DNA from 2 places in the Oceanobacillus sp. FSL K6-2867 genome. Region 1 is predicted to be linked to the other one. Evidence: predicted binding sites of a transcription regulator. Region 1 holds the regulator's gene; the other holds the start of a gene.
The links. Region 1 encodes CtsR, which represses protease genes until heat stress. Its sites were predicted from a motif close to ATGGTCAATAAAGGTCAAACA; they were not measured.

Region 1 (3,406 bases):
GTAGCAATAGCGAGGAGGCCACACCTGTTCCCATACCGAACACAGAAGTTAAGCTCTTCAGCGCCGATGGTAGTTGGGACTTTGTCCCTGCAAGAGTAGGACGCCGCCAGGCAGATGAAAAAGAGTTAAAATACAAATATTGTATTTTAACTCTTTTTGTATATTATAACCTTGACTTGATTCCTTCCTATAAGAAAAAATAGATAATGGTGTTTAGAGCTAACGATGGTATTGAAATAGATAAATGCAATAGCATCGTTTTTTTGATCTTTCTACAGATACTTGAAAGACAATAAAAGCGGTTTATTTATAAAGAAGGGGTTTGATGGATATTATAAGGCAGTTTCTTGAATCAGAAATAATGGATTTAGAAATCTACAAAGTAATTCATGATTTTATTGCATTAGATAATTTCCGATATGGGGTATATGAGGGTAATCAATATATGATTAGGAAAGTAAATAATAATCATATTCAAATTGAGGATTATGTTGCCGTATGCAATACTGGTGTACCTCATGTAGAAATATATAACAGAGGCAAGCTCTTACATGTTTTAGAAATGTACAAAAATACCTTTTAAAATGCCTTATTTGACATAAGATTACTTAATTATTACTTAGTGAGATAAAGAGCCAAATGATTTGACATGTTTTATAAGTTAAATTGAATTTTCGACATTCAAGTAAAAAATTGCATTTTTTGCGGTAAGTAAACCAGTAAACTTTCTTTTATTTTCATCTCTCATATATACTTAGCAAAGTTTAAAAAGCATTGTAATAAGGAATGAGCCCAGAGTAAGGTATTTTATTGGATGGTTCTAACATATGCTAAAATGATTCATTTTTATATAGAAATAGAATAAAAATAGATAGTAACTCTTTAAAAGGGGGGATAATCATTGCAATCATGGACAGATCAACTATTAGGAGAAGACTTTTTATTAATGGTTACCAGGTTGCTTGTTGCACTTGTATTATCTGGTTTAATCGGTTTTGAACGGGAGATTAACAATCATTCCGCTGGGTTCCGCACGCATATTCTTGTTGGTGTGGGTGCTTGTTTAATGATGATATTATCCCTGTTTGGCTTTAGTGCATTTAATGAAGTAAATGATAATATACGTTTTGATCCTGCACGTATTCCTTCCTACGTTATTAGTGGGATTGGTTTTCTTGGAGCCGGGACGATTATTGTTTATGGTGGAACTGTCCGAGGCTTGACTACAGCAGCTTCTATCTGGACTGTGGCTGGAATTGGCCTTGTGGTAGGCGCAGGAATGTATAGTGTTGCTATTTTCACAACGCTAATTATATTAATCAGTCTGATTTTCCTAAATCATATTGAAAGAATATTTCCTAGATCAAGAACTACTATGTTTATCGAATTGGTGGTTGATGAAACGATTGAAATTAATAAGGTGCTGGAGATACTTGAAAAACACCACTTTTCCATTACAAATATTGAGATTATTAGACAAGAAAGCAGTTTAAGGAAATTTTATATAAAAATGAATCGGAAAGATAGGCAGCATCTTATTAAGATTTTTGAAGAGATTTCGCAGCTTCAGGGCATAAAGAGTATCTCTGAATTAAATAAATAATGAAATTCCAAAAAACCTTACATAGATAATTTGTGTAAGGTTTTTGGTTTCGTTTTTGTAAATTTTGTCTAAGATATATATAAGTAGTTTGCATCTCCTCCGTTTTGACGTATAATAAGATTATAGTCAAAGATAGTCAAAGTCAAAAGAATAACATGCTGGATAATTCATACAGAAAGGTGTAGGGCAGATGAGCAATATTTCGGATGTAATTGAACAGTATCTGAAAAAGGTTCTGCAGGCGAAGGGGCAGAATGCAATTGAGATTAAGCGAAGTGAAATTGCAGATCAGTTTCAGTGTGTTCCTTCTCAAATAAATTATGTCATTAATACGCGTTTTACTGTAGAAAAAGGGTATATAGTAGAGAGTAAGCGGGGCGGTGGTGGCTATATTCGTATCATGCGAATAAAGCATCAGGATAAGTCTGAACTTATTGATGAAATTATCCAGATGATTGATGGTTCTGTTTCTCAGCGATCGTCTATTGATGTTTTGGAACGTCTATTGGAGGAAGGTATTATCACAAAGCGTGAGGCAAAGATTATGCTTAGTGCAATTGATCGTACGACATTAGCTTTTCAACTTCCATTAAGAGATGAATTACGTGCTCGCATATTATCCAAAATGCTTTTAACGCTAAAATATGCAAATGAGTAAAGCAGTATTTTGCAAATAATTTTGGTGAAGGGGGAATAGATATTGGAATGCCAGGAATGTCATGAACGCCCAGCCACACTGCATGTAAAACAGGTAATTAATGGGCAAGAAACAAAGGTAAGTATGTGTGAGACATGTGCCAAGAAGAAGGGATATATCACATATCCGGAGGAAGGTTATTCGCTTCACGATTTACTAACAGGTTTATTTAATTTTGATAATTTTAATATGACCAACATGAGCGAAAATCAAATAAACCAAGTAAAAGAGCTGCAATGTTCGAATTGTGGAATGACGTTTGCAAAGTTTAAGCAAGTTGGTAAGTTTGGCTGTGCGCATTGCTATGAATCCTTCGCTTCCAAATTAGAGCCGATATTTCGCAGGGTTCACTCTGGCAATACGAAACATTTTGGAAAAATTCCAAAACGTGCTGGCAGTGGCTTACAATTAAAAAAACAGCTGAAAAACTATCGCGAAGAGTTGCAGCAGTTGATTGAGGCGGAAGCTTTTGAAGAGGCTGCAAATGTTCGTGATAAAATAAGGGCATTGGAAAAAGGGGATAAAGAGCCGGAAGCAGGTGATGAGTCTTGAGCTTAGAGCATTTTATCAAAGAAGCGCTTAGCCCTTGGATGTACCAGCAAGGGCCTGATAACGATATTGTGATGAGCAGCAGAATTCGTTTAGCACGGAACTTTGCCAATGCAACATACCCAATACTTGGCGAAAATGAAAAGTTGGATAAAATTCGTAGTTTTTTTAAGAAAGAATATGAACATCAAAACTTTCAAAGCTATGAAAATCTAGAATTTGTATCTATTAAAGACTTGTCGCCTGTAGAAAAGCGTGTACTGGTGGAAAAGCATTTAATTAGTCCTCATTTAGTGAAGCATGATGAGCATGCTGCTGTTATGATTTCGCAAAATGAGCAGGTTTCCGTCATGATAAATGAAGAGGACCATATTCGTATTCAGCTTTATTTTCCAGGGTTACAATTAAAAAAGGCACTGGAAGAGGCATTCCAATTTGATGATTGGATTGAAGAGAAGGTAAATTATGCATACGATGAAACGAAAGGTTATTTAACAAGTTGTCCAACAAATGTAGGAACAGGGATGCGGGCGTCTGTTATGATGCATCTTCCTGCC
Region 2 (3,406 bases), 1.7 Mb from region 1:
CGTACTACCAGTTTCTTTTAAAATCTGTTCTTTTGTTAAACCTTTATCCAATAATTTTAATGCTTGTTTTTTATTTTTACCAAAAACCTTCGATAGATTTTTCGCCTCAATTATTGGCATGCTTTCTCACCTCTTTTTTAGTTTTGCATTTGCACTTAATGACGTACGTTAATAGTCTTAATACTTTTCTACCAGTCAGAAGCCATTAGAAAATTGGCTTTTCGCCAAAGCTTTCACTCCGTAAAGTGCGCAGTATTTTATTGATACCTATAACATTATTTGTAATTTAAAAGAAATATTTCTCAATAAAAGAAAAGCCACTTATACCCGAACAGCAATTAGTCACTTTATAACTATAAACCTTTCAATTTTTAACCACAAACTTTAAATTCGGTTGTTTTTGTATGTTTTATACGTACAATTTAAATTGCATGAACTTCACCTTGATTATTCGTTTATTTCCGCTTATTTGCTCCAAAATACTACCTAACAGCATATTTTTAATACTTGCTATTTTCATGTATGCTTTTATTGGGGATGTATAGGAGGATGCTATGGAGAAGCTTCACACGAACGATAATATAATAGTAAATATCATGATCGAATTCTCAAAGACAATTGAATTGTTTGGATTAACAACCTTAGAGGCAAGATTGTTTGCATATCTTTATTTATCAGAAGAGACCCTGACATTAGATGAGATGGCAGAAGCATTAGGAAAAAGCAAAGCATCTATTAGCACGAACATCCGAAGTCTGGCCGAATTAAACCTTGTTACACGTGTATGGAAAAAGGGTGTACGAAAAGACTTATACCAAGCTGATTCCCAACTATTTAAAACATTTATGACTTCCTTTCAGAGGAAATGGATCGACATAGCCCGCCGTCAAAAAAGTTCCCTGGAAGAAATAAACAACTACTATATAAAACAAAGCAGCCGTGAATTAACACTAGATGAGCAAACAAACCTAACAGAACGATTAAATGAAATCATCACCTTTCATGCTCAAATAGAAACGCTTTTTAAGAACATGAAATCAGATTAAGCAACATACTATTCTATATAGTTAGCTAATAATTAGCAGTGATATAATAAAAGCCGAGTAAGAAATGAAAATGCAAATTTCTTACTCGGCTTTTATTTATCAAACTCCCTATATTGATGCTTAACTTAATAAAAAGGTTTATAATGCAAAAATAAGGGTATCATGGAGTATAGATTTTTAAGAAATACATTTCTTTTTGTTTGACCTTTATTGACCATTCAGCTATTATGAAATTATATCCATAAAAGTGGGTGTACGATGTTACAGACTAAAGGAGGATTTACAATGAATTTAGTACCTACAGTTATTGAACAAACCAACCGTGGAGAGCGCGCATATGATATTTACTCACGTTTACTGAAAGACCGCATTATTTTACTAGGAAGTGGAATTGACGACAATGTGGCTAACTCGATTGTAGCCCAATTGCTTTTCCTTGAAGCAGAAGATCCAGACAAAGATATTTCATTATACATTAACTCACCGGGTGGATCCATTACAGCTGGTATGGCAATTTACGATACGATGAATTTCATCAAGCCAGATGTATCTACAATTTGTATCGGCATGGCAGCATCAATGGGTGCGTTCTTACTTACTGCTGGTGAAAAAGGAAAACGCTATGCATTGCCTAATAGTGAAATTATGATTCACCAGCCTTTAGGTGGAACTCAAGGACAGGCAACAGATATTGAAATTCATGCGAAGCGTATTATTGAAATTAAGCGCAGAATGAATGAAATTATGGCCGAAAAAACAGGTCAACCATTAGAAGTAATTGAGCGTGATACAGAGCGGGATAACTTTATGACTGCACAAGCATCTGTAGAATATGGTTTGATTGACAAAATTTTAGAGCGTAAAGAAGAAAAATAAGCAACAATAAACTTTTGAGCCTGCGAGAACATTATTTTGTTCCCGCAGGCTCTTTATATAGCATTTATCTCCAATCCTGCCTCTAAGGTTTTGCAACAAACGAAATGAGATGATCTACAGCGATCTGTTCATCAGCGCCATCACCAATTAATACAATATCTTCGCCCTTTGTAATTGCAAGACTCATTAGGCCCATTATACTTTTTGCATTTACTTTTTTTCCATCTTTCTCTAGAAATATATTTGCAGAATAGCGATTCGCTTCCTGTACAAATTGTGCTGCTGGTCTAGCCTGCAAACCTGTCTCCAATTCCACCTTAACCGACCTTTCAATCAAATCGTCCATCCTCCTCATTTTAGAAAACGCTATCATATAAAAACATGACAGAAATTTTCTTTCACTTTTTTATGCAGATAGAAAAGTAATATACTTTCCTATCTGCTTATAAAATTTCTGCCTTTATTTCAATTAAACGGTAATCCTTTGAATTATCAGTATTATAACACGAATAGCAAAACGAATGTACTAATTTACTTACTAATTCTTTAAGATTGTTTCCCCGCGTCGTATTTTATCTGCAAAGTCATCAATTTTTTTCAATCGATGATTCACTCCTGATTTGGAAATCTTGCCACTTGCTACTAATTCTCCTAACTCCTTTAAGGAGACATCCTCATGCTGGACACGAAGCTTGGCAATTTCCTGTAATTTCTCAGGCAGTTGATCTAAACCAACTGTTTTATCTATCAGCTTAATATTTTCAATTTGTCTGAATGCCGCTCCTATTGTTTTATTTAAATTGGCTGTTTCGCAATTAACTAATCGGTTGACAGAGTTCCGCATATCTCTTACGATTCGGACATCCTCAAATTTAAACAGTGCATTATGCGCACCAATAATGCTTAAAAACTCCGTGATTTTCTCAGCTTCCTTAATATAAACAATATATCCGTTCTTTCTTTCCAATGTACGGGCACGTAAGTCAAACGCATTCAATAATTCACATAATGCATCATTATGATCCTGATAGAAGTTAGATATTTCAAGATGGTAGGATGAGGTTTCTGGATTGTTAATTGAACCTCCTGCAAGAAACGCACCGCGTAAATAGGACCTTCGGCAGCATCCGCTTTCCAAATATTTTTTGGAAATTGTACGAACAACCTTATAGGGCTCATGGATAATATCCAAGTCCTCCAAAAAGGGCTCCACATCATCTTTCATCCGTACAATATATACATTATTCTTCTTCAATTTCATTTTTTTACGGACGAGCAGCTCTACTGGGAGCGAATAATTCGCTTTAATTAATGTATATATTCTTCTTGCGATTGCAGCATTTTCTGTTTGTACATCAAGTGAATAGCCATATCTTGATAATGAAACAGCACCATTCATTCTTATTAATGCTGCCAGTTCTGCAACTTGGCAGCATTCGTCAACTTCAATTGTTGTCAATTCCTTTTTAATTTCTGAAGCAAAG

Region 2: a site for CtsR is predicted at 1,244-1,264, ahead of clpP (ATP-dependent Clp endopeptidase proteolytic subunit ClpP). Genes of this name have one in related genera too.

What each region holds. Positions count from the first base shown of each region.
Region 1 is NZ_CP150144.1:1,982,914-1,986,319, reverse strand. It holds rRNA gene rrf (5S ribosomal RNA) at 1-112, shown strand, start outside; gene NSQ77_RS09885 (hypothetical protein) at 326-583, shown strand; gene NSQ77_RS09880 (MgtC/SapB family protein) at 947-1,603, shown strand; gene NSQ77_RS09875 (CtsR family transcriptional regulator) at 1,794-2,261, shown strand; gene NSQ77_RS09870 (UvrB/UvrC motif-containing protein) at 2,304-2,852, shown strand; gene NSQ77_RS09865 (protein arginine kinase) at 2,849-3,406, shown strand, end outside.
Region 2 is NZ_CP150144.1:3,645,449-3,648,854, reverse strand. It holds gene NSQ77_RS17600 (glycine betaine/L-proline ABC transporter ATP-binding protein) at 1-120, opposite strand, end outside; gene NSQ77_RS17595 (MarR family transcriptional regulator) at 555-1,046, shown strand; gene clpP (ATP-dependent Clp endopeptidase proteolytic subunit ClpP) at 1,332-1,922, shown strand; gene NSQ77_RS17585 (HPr family phosphocarrier protein) at 2,005-2,259, opposite strand; gene whiA (DNA-binding protein WhiA) at 2,461-3,406, opposite strand, start outside.